DNA from 2 places in the Mesorhizobium sp. P3_A9 genome. Region 2 is predicted to be linked to the other one. Evidence: riboswitches for the same ligand, from Rfam matches in the RefSeq annotation. Region 2 holds a riboswitch; the other holds the start of a gene.
What was found. Region 2 has a riboswitch for thiamine pyrophosphate ahead of AC1DX0_RS22800 (YkoF family thiamine/hydroxymethylpyrimidine-binding protein). Riboswitches for the same ligand answer to the same signal wherever they lie in the genome.
Positions count from the first base shown of each region.

Region 1: linked by a shared signal. The riboswitch ahead of thiB (thiamine ABC transporter substrate binding subunit) and the one ahead of AC1DX0_RS22800 (YkoF family thiamine/hydroxymethylpyrimidine-binding protein) in region 2 are both predicted to bind thiamine pyrophosphate.

Region 1 is NZ_JBFUGJ010000201.1:1,496-9,895, forward strand. Features, by position in the region: gene AC1DX0_RS23175 (ABC-F family ATP-binding cassette domain-containing protein) at 1-1,643, opposite strand, end outside; gene AC1DX0_RS23180 (thiamine diphosphokinase) at 1,645-2,304, opposite strand; TPP riboswitch at 2,393-2,507, shown strand; gene thiB (thiamine ABC transporter substrate binding subunit) at 2,551-3,549, shown strand; gene thiP (thiamine/thiamine pyrophosphate ABC transporter permease) at 3,558-5,183, shown strand; gene thiQ (thiamine ABC transporter ATP-binding protein) at 5,176-5,952, shown strand; gene AC1DX0_RS23200 (M48 family metalloprotease) at 6,213-7,682, shown strand; partial or broken gene AC1DX0_RS23205 (caspase family protein) at 7,766-8,400, opposite strand, start outside.
Region 2 is NZ_JBFUGJ010000194.1:2,266-7,734, reverse strand. Features, by position in the region: gene AC1DX0_RS22805 (ABC transporter permease) at 1-467, opposite strand, end outside; gene AC1DX0_RS22800 (YkoF family thiamine/hydroxymethylpyrimidine-binding protein) at 511-1,119, opposite strand; TPP riboswitch at 1,110-1,223, opposite strand; gene AC1DX0_RS22795 (formyltransferase family protein) at 1,284-2,321, opposite strand; gene msrA (peptide-methionine (S)-S-oxide reductase MsrA) at 2,648-3,166, opposite strand; gene AC1DX0_RS22785 (glycosyltransferase family 39 protein) at 3,339-4,907, opposite strand; gene AC1DX0_RS22780 (hypothetical protein) at 5,084-5,469, shown strand, end outside.

The DNA.
Region 1 (8,400 bases), on a different contig from region 2:
GCCTCGATCTTCTTCGGCAGTGATTCCAGCGCAAATTTCTGCTTGAAGGACAGTTTCTTCGCCGGTCCTTTTGAGGCTGCCGGCTCGCTCTTGCCTGGCGCCGGCGCATCGCCGACTTCGGCCTTGGTGCGGGCCTTGCGGTCGTCGAGACGGGTGCCGCCGCGCTGCGCCAGCATGTCGGAATAGCCGCCGGCATATTCGATCCAGCGCCCGTCGCCGTCCGGCGCGATCAGGCTGGTCACCGTGCGGTCGAGAAAGTCACGATCGTGGCTGACCAGGATAACGGTGCCGGCAAAACCGGCGACCAGTTCCTGCAAAAGTTCGAGCGTCTCCATGTCGAGATCGTTGGTCGGCTCATCGAGCACCAGAAGATTCGCCGGCCGCGCCAGCACGCGCGCCAGGATCAGCCGCGCCCGCTCGCCGCCGGACAACTCGCGCACCGGCGTGCGGGCCTGCTCCGGCTTGAACAGGAAGTCCTTCATGTAGGAGACGACATGGCGCTGCTCGCCATTGATCACGAGGTTTTCGCCGCGTCCATCGGTCAGGTATTGCGCCAGCGTCTCTTGAGGGTCGACGGCCTCGCGCTTCTGGTCGAGCGTGGCGATCTCCAGATTGGTGCCGAGCCGCACCGAGCCGGCATCCGGCTTCATCTCGCCGGTCAGCATCTTCAGCAAAGTCGTCTTGCCGGCGCCGTTCGGGCCGACGAGACCGACGCGGTCGCCGCGTTGGATACGGGTCGAGAAGCCCTTGACCACGGTGAGATCGCCAAAGCTCTTCTCGATGTTTTTTGCTTCGATCACCAGCTTGCCGGATTCGGCGGCGTCGCTCGCCACCATGGTGGCGTTGCCTTCGGCGCCGCGATGACCGCGAAAATTCTTGCGCATGGTCTGCAATTCGCCGAGCCGGCGCATGTTGCGCTTGCGTCGCGCGGTCACGCCATAACGCAGCCAATGCTCTTCGCGCACGATCTGGCGGCCGAGCTTGTGCTGCTCGCGCTCTTCTTCTTCCAGCACCAGATCGCGCCATTCCTCGAAATGGCCAAAGCCCTTGTCCAGCCTGCGGGTCTGGCCGCGATCGAGCCAGACGGTGGCGCGCGACACGCGCTCGAGAAAGCGGCGGTCGTGCGAGATGACGATCAGCGCCGATGAGGTGCGGACGAGTTCCTCTTCCAGCCATTCAATGACAGACAGGTCAAGATGGTTAGTCGGCTCATCAAGCAGCAGAATATCGGGCTCGGGCGCCATGACGCGGGCAAGCGCGGCGCGCCTCGCCTCGCCGCCGGAGAGATCGTTCGGCCGCTCCTCGCCCGACAGGCCGAGATGCTCCATCAGATAGCTGGCGCGGTAGGGATCGTCGGCGGGTCCGAGCCCGGCCTCGACATAGGCGCGTACGGTGGCAAATCCTTCCATGTCGGGCATCTGCGGCAGATAGCGGACGGTCGCCGAGGGCTGGCGGAAGACCTCGCCGTCCTGCGGTTCGATCAGGCCGGCGGCGATCTTGAGCAGCGTCGACTTGCCGGAGCCGTTGCGGCCGACCAGCGCAATCTTGTCGCCGGCCGAAGCCGTCAAGGCGGCGCCGTCGAGCAGCGGCGTGCCACCAAAGGTCAGTTTTATCCCGTCGAGATTGAGAAGGGGCGGGGCCATGTCAGCTTTCAGGCAAGGGATAGGGATGGGCGAGCAACAGTGCGCGGCCGTGGCCGAGCGAGATGTCGAGGCGGCCCCCGGTCTTTTCGAGCTTGACCTCGTTGGAGATGGTCAGCGACGAGCCGAAGGCCACTTCGACCTGGTTGAGCGGCCATTTGGCGCCGGTGACGGTCAGGCCGGCCAGTTCGGAAAAGCCGAGGATCGAAAACAGCGTGCCGTCGGCATAGTCGAAGCCGGCCTTTCCCAACAGCAAGGGCACGCCTTCCTGGGCGCCGCTGGTCAGCAGCACGTCCGTTCCAGCCTCGGCCAACCGCAGGGCAAGCGCCAGATGCAGGAACGCGTGGTCGGCACGCTTGCCGCCAAAGGCGCCCGCCAGCACCAGGCTGGTCGCGCCGCGCTCGAGGGCTGCAGCGATCGCCAGTTCGCCGTCGGTCTTGTCCTTTTCCGCCGGAAAGGTCTGGCGGGGCACAGCGGCGAGATCGTTCGGCAGATTGGCCGGCACGGAATCGAAATCGCCCACCCACAGTTCCGGCACAAGGTCGAGCATCCGCGCATGGCCGATGCCGGCGTCGGCGGCGATAACGCGGGAGCCCTCGACCTGGCGGTCGAGCCGGGGCGTGCGGATGAGATCGCCGCCAAGCAGGATGGTGAATGTGCTCATATCTGGTGGCCTGTACCAGCCCGGCAGCGGAAACGGAAGGCCGGCAAACTGCCACTTGCGTGGTTCCTCGGCCGGGCCTATGTGTCGAGACGCTCTAACGGGGTGCCGGCTGCGATCTTCGCGGACCGGCTGAGAGGCAATCTCGCCAACCCGCTGAACCTGATCCGGTTTGTACCGGCGGAGGGATTAGACGTTTCGGACAGTCCGACGCCTCAATTCCTTTCAATTCGAACGAAGGAGGCGCCGATGCGCACGCTTTTATACGCTCTTGTCTCAACGATGGTCGTGACGTTGTCCGGGCCGGCCTTGGCCAAGGACAAGCTCACCGTCTACACCTATGAAAGTTTCAGCGCCGACTGGGGTCCAGGCCCGGTGGTGAAGAAGGAATTCGAGGCCGAATGCGGCTGCGACGTCGAGTTCGTCTCGGTCGCCGATGGCGTCGCCCTGCTCAACCGCGTCAAGCTCGAAGGCGCATTGACCAAGGCCGATATCGTGCTCGGCCTCGACACCAATCTGACCGCCGATGCCAAGGCTAGCGGGTTGTTTGCCCCGCATGGCGCGGTCTCCGATGTCAACGTGCCGGGCGGCTGGACCGACGACACTTTTGTTCCCTTCGACTACGGCTATTTCGCTGTCGTCTATGACACGCAGAAGCTGAAGACGCCGCCCAAGAGCCTGAAGGATCTGGTCGAAGGCAGTGCCGACGACAAGATCGTCATCCAGGATCCGCGCACGTCGACACCCGGCCTCGGCCTGCTGTTGTGGGTGAAGTCGGTCTATGGCGACAAGGCGCCGGAGGCCTGGGCCAAGCTCAAGACGAAGGTGCTGACGGTGACGCCGGGCTGGAGCGAGGCCTATGGCCTGTTCACCAAGGGCGAGGCGCCGATGGTGCTGTCCTACACGACGTCGCCGGCCTATCACATGGTCGCCGAGAACACCGAGCGCTACCAGGCGGCGTCTTTCGAGGAAGGCGAGTATCTGCAGATCGAAGTCGCCGGCATCACCACCACGGGGGCCAAGAACCCGCTGGCGGCGAAGTTCATGGCCTTCATGACCGGACCGAAATTCCAGGATGCCATCCCCGAGACCAACTGGATGTTCCCGGCAGGGAAGACCGACAAGCCGCTCAACCCGGCCTTCGACAAGCTGGTCAAGCCGACCAAGACCTTGCTGTTCAGCCCCGAGGAGGTTGCCGCCAATCGCAAGGCCTGGGTGGATGAATGGCTGGCGGTGATGAGCAAGTAGGCAACGCGATGGTGCCGGCGCATCCCACGGACCATCGTGTCGGCGCCGGCATCCTGGCGCTTGCCGCAATCGCGCTGCTGATCGGCGGCGCGTTTGCCGGGCTGCTTGTCGAAGGCGCCTATGATCTTTCGGGCGCCTGGGCGGCTTTCGACCCCTATCTCCTGCGCGTCGTGCGATTCACGCTCTGGCAGGCAATCCTTTCGACGCTGCTTTCTGTCGGCCCGGCACTGTTCGTTGCGCGTGCCCTGTTTCGGCATCCGCGCTTCTTTGGCCGCGCCTTCATCCTGCAGCTCTTCGCCGTGCCGCTGGCGCTGCCGGCGATCGTCGCGGCGCTCGGCATCCTGGCGCTCTACGGCCGCGCCGGCTATTTCGCCGGCCTGTTCAGCGCGGTTGGCGGCCAGGGCTGGCCAGGCATTTACGGCCTGTCCGGCATTCTTGTCGCCCATGTCTTCTTCAACCTGCCGCTCAGCGTCCGGCTGTTCCTCGAGGCGCTGCAGACCATTCCCGCCGACCAATGGCGGCTGGCGAGCCAACTCGGCATGGGCGCGCGGCCGGCCTTCCGGCTGATCGAATGGCCGACGCTGCGCGCCGCCTTGCCGGGTGTCGCCGGGCTGGTCTTCATGCTGTGCATCACCTCCTTCACCATCGTTTTGACCCTTGGCGGCGGACCGGCCGCGACGACGCTGGAGGTCGGCATCTATCAGGCACTGCGCTTCGACTTCGATCCCGCGCGCGCGGTGACGCTGACATTGCTGCAGATCGCGCTGACCTTTGTCGTGGTGCTGGCGCTGACGCGGCTAGGCACCAATGTCGTCGGCGACACCAACCTGCCGGTGGCGCAGCGCCGCTATCTCTCGGTCGTTGGGACCGAAACCGTGTTCAACGCTGCGCTGATCGTGCTGGCGCTGCTGTTCGTTGTCGGGCCGATGGCGGCCACGGTGATCGCCGGGTTAGGGGCCGATCTCGGCCGGCTCGCCGGCGAAGCGACTGTCCGGCAGGCAACGCTGACCAGCGTCGTGCTCGCCTTCCTGTCGGCGCTGCTTTCGGTGATGCTGTCGCTGGCCCTGACCATGGCGCGGCGGGCGTTGGCGCTGGGCCGCCGCGCCGGTGCAAAGACACTGCTTGAACATGTAACCGATACCGGCGCCGGCTTTGTCCTGGTCGTGCCGCCTATCGTCATCGGCGCCGGCTGGTTCCTATTGCTGCGCCACGTCGGCGACGTCTTTGCCATCGCCCCGGTCATGGTCGTCACCGTCAATGCGGTCATGGCCATGCCTTTCGCGCTGCGCGCCGTGCGTCCCGCCTATGATGCGGCGAGCGAGCGTCACGAACGCCTTTGCGCGCAGCTGGGCATTTCCGGCTGGGCCAGGCTGCTTCTGGTCGACTGGCCGTCATTGCGGCGCCCGCTCGCCACCGCCTTCGCCTTCGCCATGGCGCTGTCGCTCGGCGATCTCGGTGTCATCGCGCTGTTCGGCAGTGATTCCGTGCAGACCTTGCCCTACCTTCTGCTTTCGCGCATGGGCAGCTACCGCACCGAGGACGCCGCGGGCCTGGCGCTGTTGCTTGGTCTGGTTTGCCTCGCCTTGGTGCTGGCAGCAGACTGGTTGGGAAGGGAAAAGGCCCGCAATGTCTGACGGGGCGATGAGCAGGAAGGGCGTTCCGGTGCGGCTGGACAAGGTCTCGTTCAGCTATGGCGAGGCATCGCACGCCTTCGATGTCGAATTCAATGCCGCAAAAATCACGGCCATCATGGGGCCGAGCGGTTCGGGGAAGTCGACGCTGCTCAACCTGGTCGCCGGCTTCGAGACACCGCAATCCGGCCGCGTGCTGATCGGCGGGGCCGATGTCGGCGCCGCGCCGCCGGCGGCGCGTCCGGTGTCGATGGTGTTCCAGGAAAACAACCTTTTCGCCCATCTTTCCGTCGAGCAGAATGTCGGGCTTGGCCGTTCGCCATCGCTGCGGCTGACCGAGACCGATCGGATCGCCATCGCCGAGGCGCTGGCGCGCACCGGTCTTGCCGGCAAGGAAAAACGGCTGCCGCGCGAACTCTCCGGCGGCGAGCGCCAGCGCGTCGCCCTGGCGCGCGTATTGGTGCGCGATCGCCCGGTGCTTCTGCTCGACGAGCCCTTTGCTTCGCTCGGGCCGGCCTTGCGCGACGACATGCTCGATCTGGTTGCCGGCCTCCATGCCGAGCGCGGCATGACCGTGCTGTTCGTCACGCACCAGCCTGAGGACGCCCGCCGTATCGGCCAGAATGTGGTGTTTCTGGACAATGGCACTGTTGCCGCCACCGGCACGGCGGACGATTTCTTTGCCGGGGCTGGCCCCGAGGCGTTCCGACGCTATGTTGGCACAAGCATCCAGACGGCTGGATCACGAGATATTGCCCGGAAGCGGACATAATTTACGCCCAAACCGGTCCGAGGCGATATGGCGCTTGCTTGCCATGACTGGAGTAGTGTGGCTAGGTCCGCTCAATACCGGTCCGGCATACGCCGTGATTTGCCTACAGCATCCGCCGTCCGCCCTGAGGGACGTGCGACGGATGCTGTAGCAGTTTGAAGTAGCGCGTGACACTCTTCGAAGATCGCCCCCGATCGTCGTCGTCATGCGCCGGGACCCGAAAGGAAGCCGTTCTGGCGATCGGCGTTGACAGGCTCAAAATGAATCCGCTGGCGCGCTTTCTGGCGCTGGCCGGTTTTACCGTGGCCTTGGCAAGCTGCCAGATGTTCACGCCTCCGGCGGTCCAGGAATCCGGCTTCCAGCCTTCCGACAAGCCGATTACGGTCGACAATGTCGGCGCCAACAACAAGCTCGCGGAGCTCGCCAAGGCGCAGCATCCGCGCATCCTGGCGACCTATGGCGGCGAATATTCCGATCCCAAGCTCGAGCGCATGGTGGCCAAGGTCGTCGGCAATCTGACCGTGGTGTCGGCAAACCCGACCCAGACCTACCGCATCACCATCCTCAATTCGCCCAACGTCAACGCCTTCGCGCTGCCGGGCGGTTATCTCTACATCACGCGCGGCCTGCTGGCGCTGGCCAATGATTCGTCCGAGCTCGCCGCCGTCATCGCGCATGAGATGGGCCACGTCACCGCCAATCACGGCTTGCAGCGTCAGCAGTTGGAGGCCGAGGAAGGCCTGGCGACGAAGGTTGTCTCGGATGTGCTGGGCGACAGCCCGACCGCCAAGGCGGCTTTGATCCGCGGCAAGCTCCGGCTGGCGCAGTTCTCGCGCAACCAGGAGCTGGAAGCCGACGCCATCGGCATCAAGTCGATCGGCGAAGCCGGCTACGATCCCTATGCCGCCGGCCGATTCCTGCAATCGATGTCGGCCTATACCGATTTTCGCTCGATCAGCGGCGCCACCGATGCCAGCCTCGACTTCCTGGCGACGCACCCCAACACGCCGCAGCGCATCGACCTTGCGCAGCGCCATGCCCGCCAGTTCGGCGCGCCCGGCGTCGGCACGCGCGACCGCGATTCCTTCCTCGCCGGCATTGACGGCCTGCTCTATGGCGACACGCCGGAAGAAGGCTATGTGCGCGGCGAGACCTTCCTGCATCCGGGCCTCGGCGTGTCGTTCACGGTGCCGGACGGCTTCATCATCGACAATTCGGCGGCGGCGGTAACGGCGACCGGCCCTGGCGACATAGCCATCCGCTTCGACGGCGTTTCGATCGACAAGAACCGCGCCTTGACCGACTATATCAGAAGCGGCTGGGTGGCTGGCCTCGACGACAGCACGGTCAAGCAGGAAACCATCAACGGCAATGAGGCCGCGACCGCGCATGCCGGTGCCGAAGGCTGGCAGTTCGACATCGCGGTGATCCGCGCCGGCGGCCAGGTCTACCGGCTGCTGACGGCGGCACCCTCTGCCAGCACCTCGCTGGAGACGGTGGCGCGCTCGGTCAGCGGGTCGTTCCGTATCCTCAGTCCCGCTGAAAAGGCGGCCTTGAAGCCGTTGCATATCCGCGTGCTCACCGTGCAGCCGGGCCAGACCATGGGCTCGCTCTCCGCGCAGATGGTCGGCGTCGACCGCAAGCTCGACCTGTTCCGGGTGCTCAATGCGCTGTCACCGGGTGCCGCGGTTTCGGCCGGCGACAAGGTCAAGATCGTCACCGACAAGTAAATCGGTGTCGGCGTTCAGTCGGCTGCGGAACAATCAATTTCGACACTGTCTGTTCCGACGATGCGCCCATGGCATCGCTGTCGTCATCCGTCACTGCCGCCACCGCTGGTGCTGTGGTCGGAGTTGCCGCCGCCATTGCCGCGCCAGAGCACTGGTCCGGTTTCACTTGGCACTGTCGGGGCCTTTGGCTTGGCGATCTTCGGCCGCGGCGGTTTTGGCACGGGTGTACGGATCACCTTTGTCTTCGTGATGACTTTGATCACCACCTTGGGCGTGCACGCCGCGACTGTCAGCGTGCTTGGCCTGGGCGAAAGACCGAGAATGCCCATAGAATAAGCCTCTTGCCGTTCGATGCCAGCCTTGAGGAAAGCCAAGGCACGGGCCGGATCGGCGGGCACGCCATTGCGGCCTTCCTGGAAGATCATCGCAAGATCGTTCATGGCGTTGATATGCCCCATCGCTGCTGCCTTGAGCATGAGGTCAAGCCCTTTGCCGGTATCGCGCTGGACGCCGACGCCATCGAAAAGGGCCTGGCCCCACGCGCTCATGGCGTAGGGGTCGCCTTTGTCGGACGCTTGCGAATAGAAATCGTTCCCCTGCGTGGCATCCACGGGCATCCCTATTCCCGAGGCGGCGAGGTAGCCGAGCTCGTAGACGGCGCGGACGTGTCCCTTGTCGGACGCCTCCTGGATCGCCTTCCTGGCCTCGTCGATGTTGC
Region 2 (5,469 bases):
GTCGCCTCATAGCCCTGCACCAGAGCCACCAGCATCGGGAAGAAGGTGACCAGCGCCACCAGCATGACCTTGGGGGCCAGACCGAAGCCGAACCACAGCACCACCAGCGGCGCGATCGCCACCAGCGGCAAGGTCTGGCTGACGATGAAGACGGGAAACAGCGCACGCCGCAGCGGCTGGAAGAAGTCGACCAGCATCGACAGCGCAAAGGCGGCACCGAGCGAGCAGGCAAAGCCGATCAGCGTGGCGCGGATGGTGGGAATGGCATTGTCGATCAGCGCGTCACGATTGAGTATCGCCTGCTCGAAGACGCGTGACGGCGCCGGCAGGACGGTCGGCTTGATGCCGGAATAGGTGGCGTATAGTTCCCACGCCACAAGGAGCAACCCGACCGAGATGATGGCGGGTACTGCCTTGGCAAGGGAACCCGCGAGCTGGCGCGGGCGGCTGGATGACGATGAGACCACGAAAGGACAACCTTGACGGTCGCGTGTAGGAAACGCGTTCTGTTCAGACAGCGGTGGGGCTGTTGGCCGAAACCGTGACGTCAAGGGTTACGTGGCCGGCGCCCGGCCCGAAGCGGCAGAAGGCTTCGTTCAGCGCCGAAAAGATCGCGCCCGTATCGCCGCGCAGTTTGGTGCAGAAGTTCTTGGAGCGATCGTAGACGCCGGACTGCTTCAGGAAATCGATGCAGCCGTAGATCTCGTCCATGTGGTCGCCGGTGCCCATCACATAGAGTGAGAATTGCGCCGCCGCCGGCTGGCCGGTGGCGGCAGCATTGCGCACGGCGCTGATGGCGGCGTCCTTGCGTGGGCCGAGCGGCCCGACAGGTCCGCCAAAYGCGTCGGAACGGCAGATCGGATCGTCCGGCTCGCCCGGGCAGCCGCGCGAAATGGCCGCCGACAGCACGCAATGCTTGCCGCTGCGCGCCGCCGCCACGAACAGGTCGCGCAATGCCGGGAACAACACTTCCGGTGGCCCGACCAGCAAGGTTGAGATGTCGTCGGTCTCGATCCTGAGCCTGTCCCGGTAGGGATCGAGCGCGCCGAGCGCGCCAAGGATGACGCCGACGAAATCGTCGGCCATGGGGTATAGGGAAATCTGTGCGCCTGAAAACATCGCCCGCCTCGCTCCGCTGGTATTACCCAGATCAGCTTCTAGGGTCTGTGGGCTTGCCGCCCCCGTCTCAGCCCCGACCGTACGGAGCACCCCTGTGGATGGGCGCGTTAAAGCACCATTCGAACTGAAGGGGAAGCCGTTTTTTCAGCGCAGTGCGCCAGCGCTCACGTCTGCCCATCTTCCACCTTGCCGAAAAGCCGGATTTCGGGGGGCGACTTCCTGACTGGAGAGCGCGCGAACGGGGCATGCAATTTCAAGAGCCGTTTGAGCAGACGGCCGTAGGTAAGGTGTTGGACCCTGCCATCGGCAAGATCGAATTCCACGATCCCCCACCGTCTGACTGGCGCCTTGCCCGTCGGCGGGCCTAGCCGTCTGACCTGGAACGCCAGCCTGGTCTTGCGGCCGGCGACATCGAGATAGATGCCTGGAACGGTGCCCAGCACATGCCACATCATGGCAACATGCTCGATCGACATCTCAGGCAAAATCATCGTGTGGGCCGACTCCAGCCGCGCCCAGACGAAATCACCGGCCGGCTGCCGCATCCCCTTCAGGCTGCCTTTGCAGTAGGCGGGTGCGACCTCGCTCACAAGCGCGCGCATCGCGGTCGCCACGCTGTCGGTCAGGGTTTGCAGCGACACCCAGTCTGCTTCGGAAAACGGCACTTGCCCGAGAATGTCGCCATCATCGAAATCGGCGGACATCTTGTGCAGCGTTACACCACCATGAACGGCGTGCTGGCCGTCCACGGCCAGGCGATGGATAGGGTGCGGACCCCGATAATTGGGCAGCAACGCTGGATGAAGATTGAGCCCGCCTTTCGGGAAAGCACCGAGCAAGTCCGGTGGAACAAGGGCTGGAAACGCAAAGCAGATCAACACGTCGGCTCTGACCTCCGACAACTGGCTGCCGAGTGTGCCCCAATCATAGGGCCGGCCAAATTCGATCACCCTTGCCGGCGTGTTGCCGATATAGCGTTTGAGCAGCAATCTGCGTCTCAGCCTGCGGCGAAAATTGCCGGTGCTGAAATGTTTTTGGCGTTGGCGGGATCCCGGCACGACAATCGCGCGGATGAGATGACCTGCTTCAAGCCATCCTGACAGCAGCGGCCCGGTGTAGTGGGTGATGTCGAGCACGAACACGGCGGAAAGCTGGCCGGACCCGGTCCGCGGGCTCAAAAGCACCAGCCGTTCAAGGCGCACATCAAACCACTCCCCATCGGGGGGCGTTCAGACGGCAAGCCAGCCTCATCGGACGGGCCTGACCGGTTTGCAACGTAAAAGCCCGTCGGTCAGGGAGCCTTGACAAGTGAAGACGGCAAGGTGGCGGTGACATCGGAAAGCCGTCCGCCCTTCACGAGACGTGGCTTCTCATAGATTTTCTTCATGCGTATCTCCTGAAGCAAATCAGCATGCGCAGTTGGCCAGCAACGCCACCAACTGTCAATCGCCAGGCCGCGGCTGACAGTTGGTCTTCACACGGCCACAGGAATTGTCCCGCCCTGCTCCTCGAAAATGATCCGTAAACCTTACGAGACGGCCTTCTCGCGCACCGGCAGCTTCCAGCCCGGCCTGACGAAATGGCAGGTGTAGCCGTTGGGATATTTCTCCAGGTAGTCCTGGTGCTCGGGCTCGGCCTCCCAGAAGGCACCAACTGGCGCGACCTCGGTGACGACCTTGCCGGGCCACAGGCCGGAGGCATCGACATCTGAGATGGTGTCTTCAGCGACGTGCTTTTGCTCGTCGCTCGCATAGTAGATCGCCGAACGGTAGCTCATCCCGACATCGTTGCCCTGGCGGTTGCGCGTCGTCGGATCGTGGATCTGGAAAAAGCGCTCCAGCAGCGTGCGATAGCTGATAACCGCGGGATCGAAATTGATCTCGATGGCTTCGGCATGGGTGCCGTGGTTGCGGTAGGTGGCGTTGGGTACATCGCCACCGCTATAGCCGACACGGGTGGAGATGACGCCGGGATAGCGCCGTATCAGATCCTGCATGCCCCAGAAACAGCCACCGGCCAGCACTGCGCGTTCGGTCGAAGTCGCCATGTCACGTCTCCTCAAAAGGCAATCCCAGCTGTGTGACAGTTTCCCGTCCGGAATTGCGCAGACAAATTGGATTTCCCAATAAATGGGCATTGTCGTCTGCTTCGTCCAGTCGCGTGCAACGAACGCGGCCATGCGCGAACGATATCACGGCCTGGTCAGGGATCGAACCGCCTCAGCCGCGCGGATGCCGGGTCCGGCTGTCGGCATCAATCGGCAGATACCGCGTGCCGGGCGGAATGGCGGCAAAGCTGATGGGCACGGGCGGCGCCTTGCGCGACCAGTTGAAAAGAACGGTCTTGACCGGGAGGTTGCCAAGCCATGCCCGCAGTTGCGGCGGCACGCCATGACCCGGCCAAACCATCAGCATGCCGTGGTCGCGCAACCGCTGCCTGGTGATCCAGGGCGCGAACCGCATATCGAGGTCGGTGAAGATCGACGGCTTGTCATAGGCATTGAGGCCCGCCAGCATGGCCAACTGGGTGTTGCCGCCGACAATGTCGAGCCGGCCGGGTGCAGCTGCGTGCCAGACCGCCTCGGCCTCGTCCGAGATCGGCTGCGCCGGCCAGCAGACGGCGTCCATGCGCCCGCGCACATTGCAGTCCGTCCAGCGGATGGCCGCATAGGCGCCTGACATGGTGACGATGCAGAGGAACGCGCAGATCGCCAGCCTTCGCATCTCGATGGCGCCGAGCCGGTGGCCGAGGAAGGCGAGCGCCGCGACACCGACAAGATTGTACATCGGCGCGCCCCAGGCTTCGCCGGTGCCGGTGAACAGCGAGGCCACCATGATCAGGGCCGCCGGCCCGAGCCCCATCCACACGAGATAGACCAGAATGCCGCGCCCGACCGGTGTTTCGGGGGCGGGCGAGCGCCGCAACAGCCCCGATATCGCCAGCACCAGAAAAAAGCCGGAGAGCCCGGCCAGCTGGACACCGATGTAATAAAGGCGCGCACGGTGTTCGGTCACCCATTCGTCGCGGCCGGCGAAATAGGTCAGCGGCAGGAAATCGATGCGGTAGAGCGCGATGGCCAGCGGCGTGGCAATGGCGAGAAAAGCGGCAAGGCCAACCCATGGCCAAGGCGTCGCCAGCCGGCTGCGCGCGCGTGCATCGGACAACAGCCAGAGAGCGCCGAAGGCAAGCAGCAGGCCGGTGGAGAACTTGGCATAGAGCCCGACGCCCGACACCAGTCCGAGTGCCAGCCACCAGCCCGGCCCGCCGCCGCGGCCGGCGCGCCAGAGCAGCCAGCAGATGGCCGCCCAGAACGGCATCTGCGCATAGTCATGATTGAATTGCGGGGTCGGCCAGCCGAAGAAATAGACCGACGGCATCAAAAGCACGGCAGCCAGCGCGCGGCTTTGGCCGAGCATGTCGCGGGCCAGCAGATAGACCAGGACGAAGGTTCCCGAGATCGTCAGCTGGGCGAGCAGATATTGCGGCCAGTGGAACGATCCGGTCAGAAGATGGCTGGTTTCGAGCAGCCAGCCGGGAAGCTGCGGGTGCTTGTAGGTCAGGAGCACCCATTCGCGGCCCCACATGAAACCTTCCACGACATCGCCGGGCGGCGCTGGATCGATCAGTGCCGGCACCACTGTCCAGCACAGCATCTGCACCAGGCACAGAAGCGCCAGCAGATACCAGGGATGGCGAAGCAGGCCGGGCCAGACCGATGAACGGTCGATGCCCGTGACAGGCAATCTGGCCGGCAGCCAACCATCAATGGAGTCATCTATTCCCGTCATGCGGTGCTTAAATCACACCGACCGGTTTTTCGAATAGTGCCGATATCAAAGCTTACGAAAATGTATACTTGCACCGCCATTGCGGGGCCAAGATTGAGCAGGACATTCGCCGCTTCCTGCCACGCCCGGGCAAGACAGCCTGTGCATCACCCCTGTCCGAAGCTTCTGGATCCATCATGCGTCACAAGCACGCCGTCATTCACTACCGCGCGCTCGACTTCTGGATGGCGCGTGCGGCCGTCGTCGTCATCATCTGCCTGCAGCTTCTCGTAATCAACAACCTCTCCTTCGGACCGCGCTGGCTGGCTCCGGCGCTGGAGGCCGCCCTGCTCCTGCCGCTCTCGGTGGCGACGGCCTGGACGCAGGCCGCCACCAGAAAGGCGGTCGAGGATCACGAGTGGCATGCGATTGGCCAGTTTCGCGTCATGATTCGCCGCACGGCTTTGACCATGACCGCGATCATCAGCGTCATGAATTGCGGTTCGCTGGTCTTGCTGGTGCGGGCATTGCTGGAGGGCCATGCCGGCAACAGCGGCACCACGCTGCTGATTGATGCCCTCAA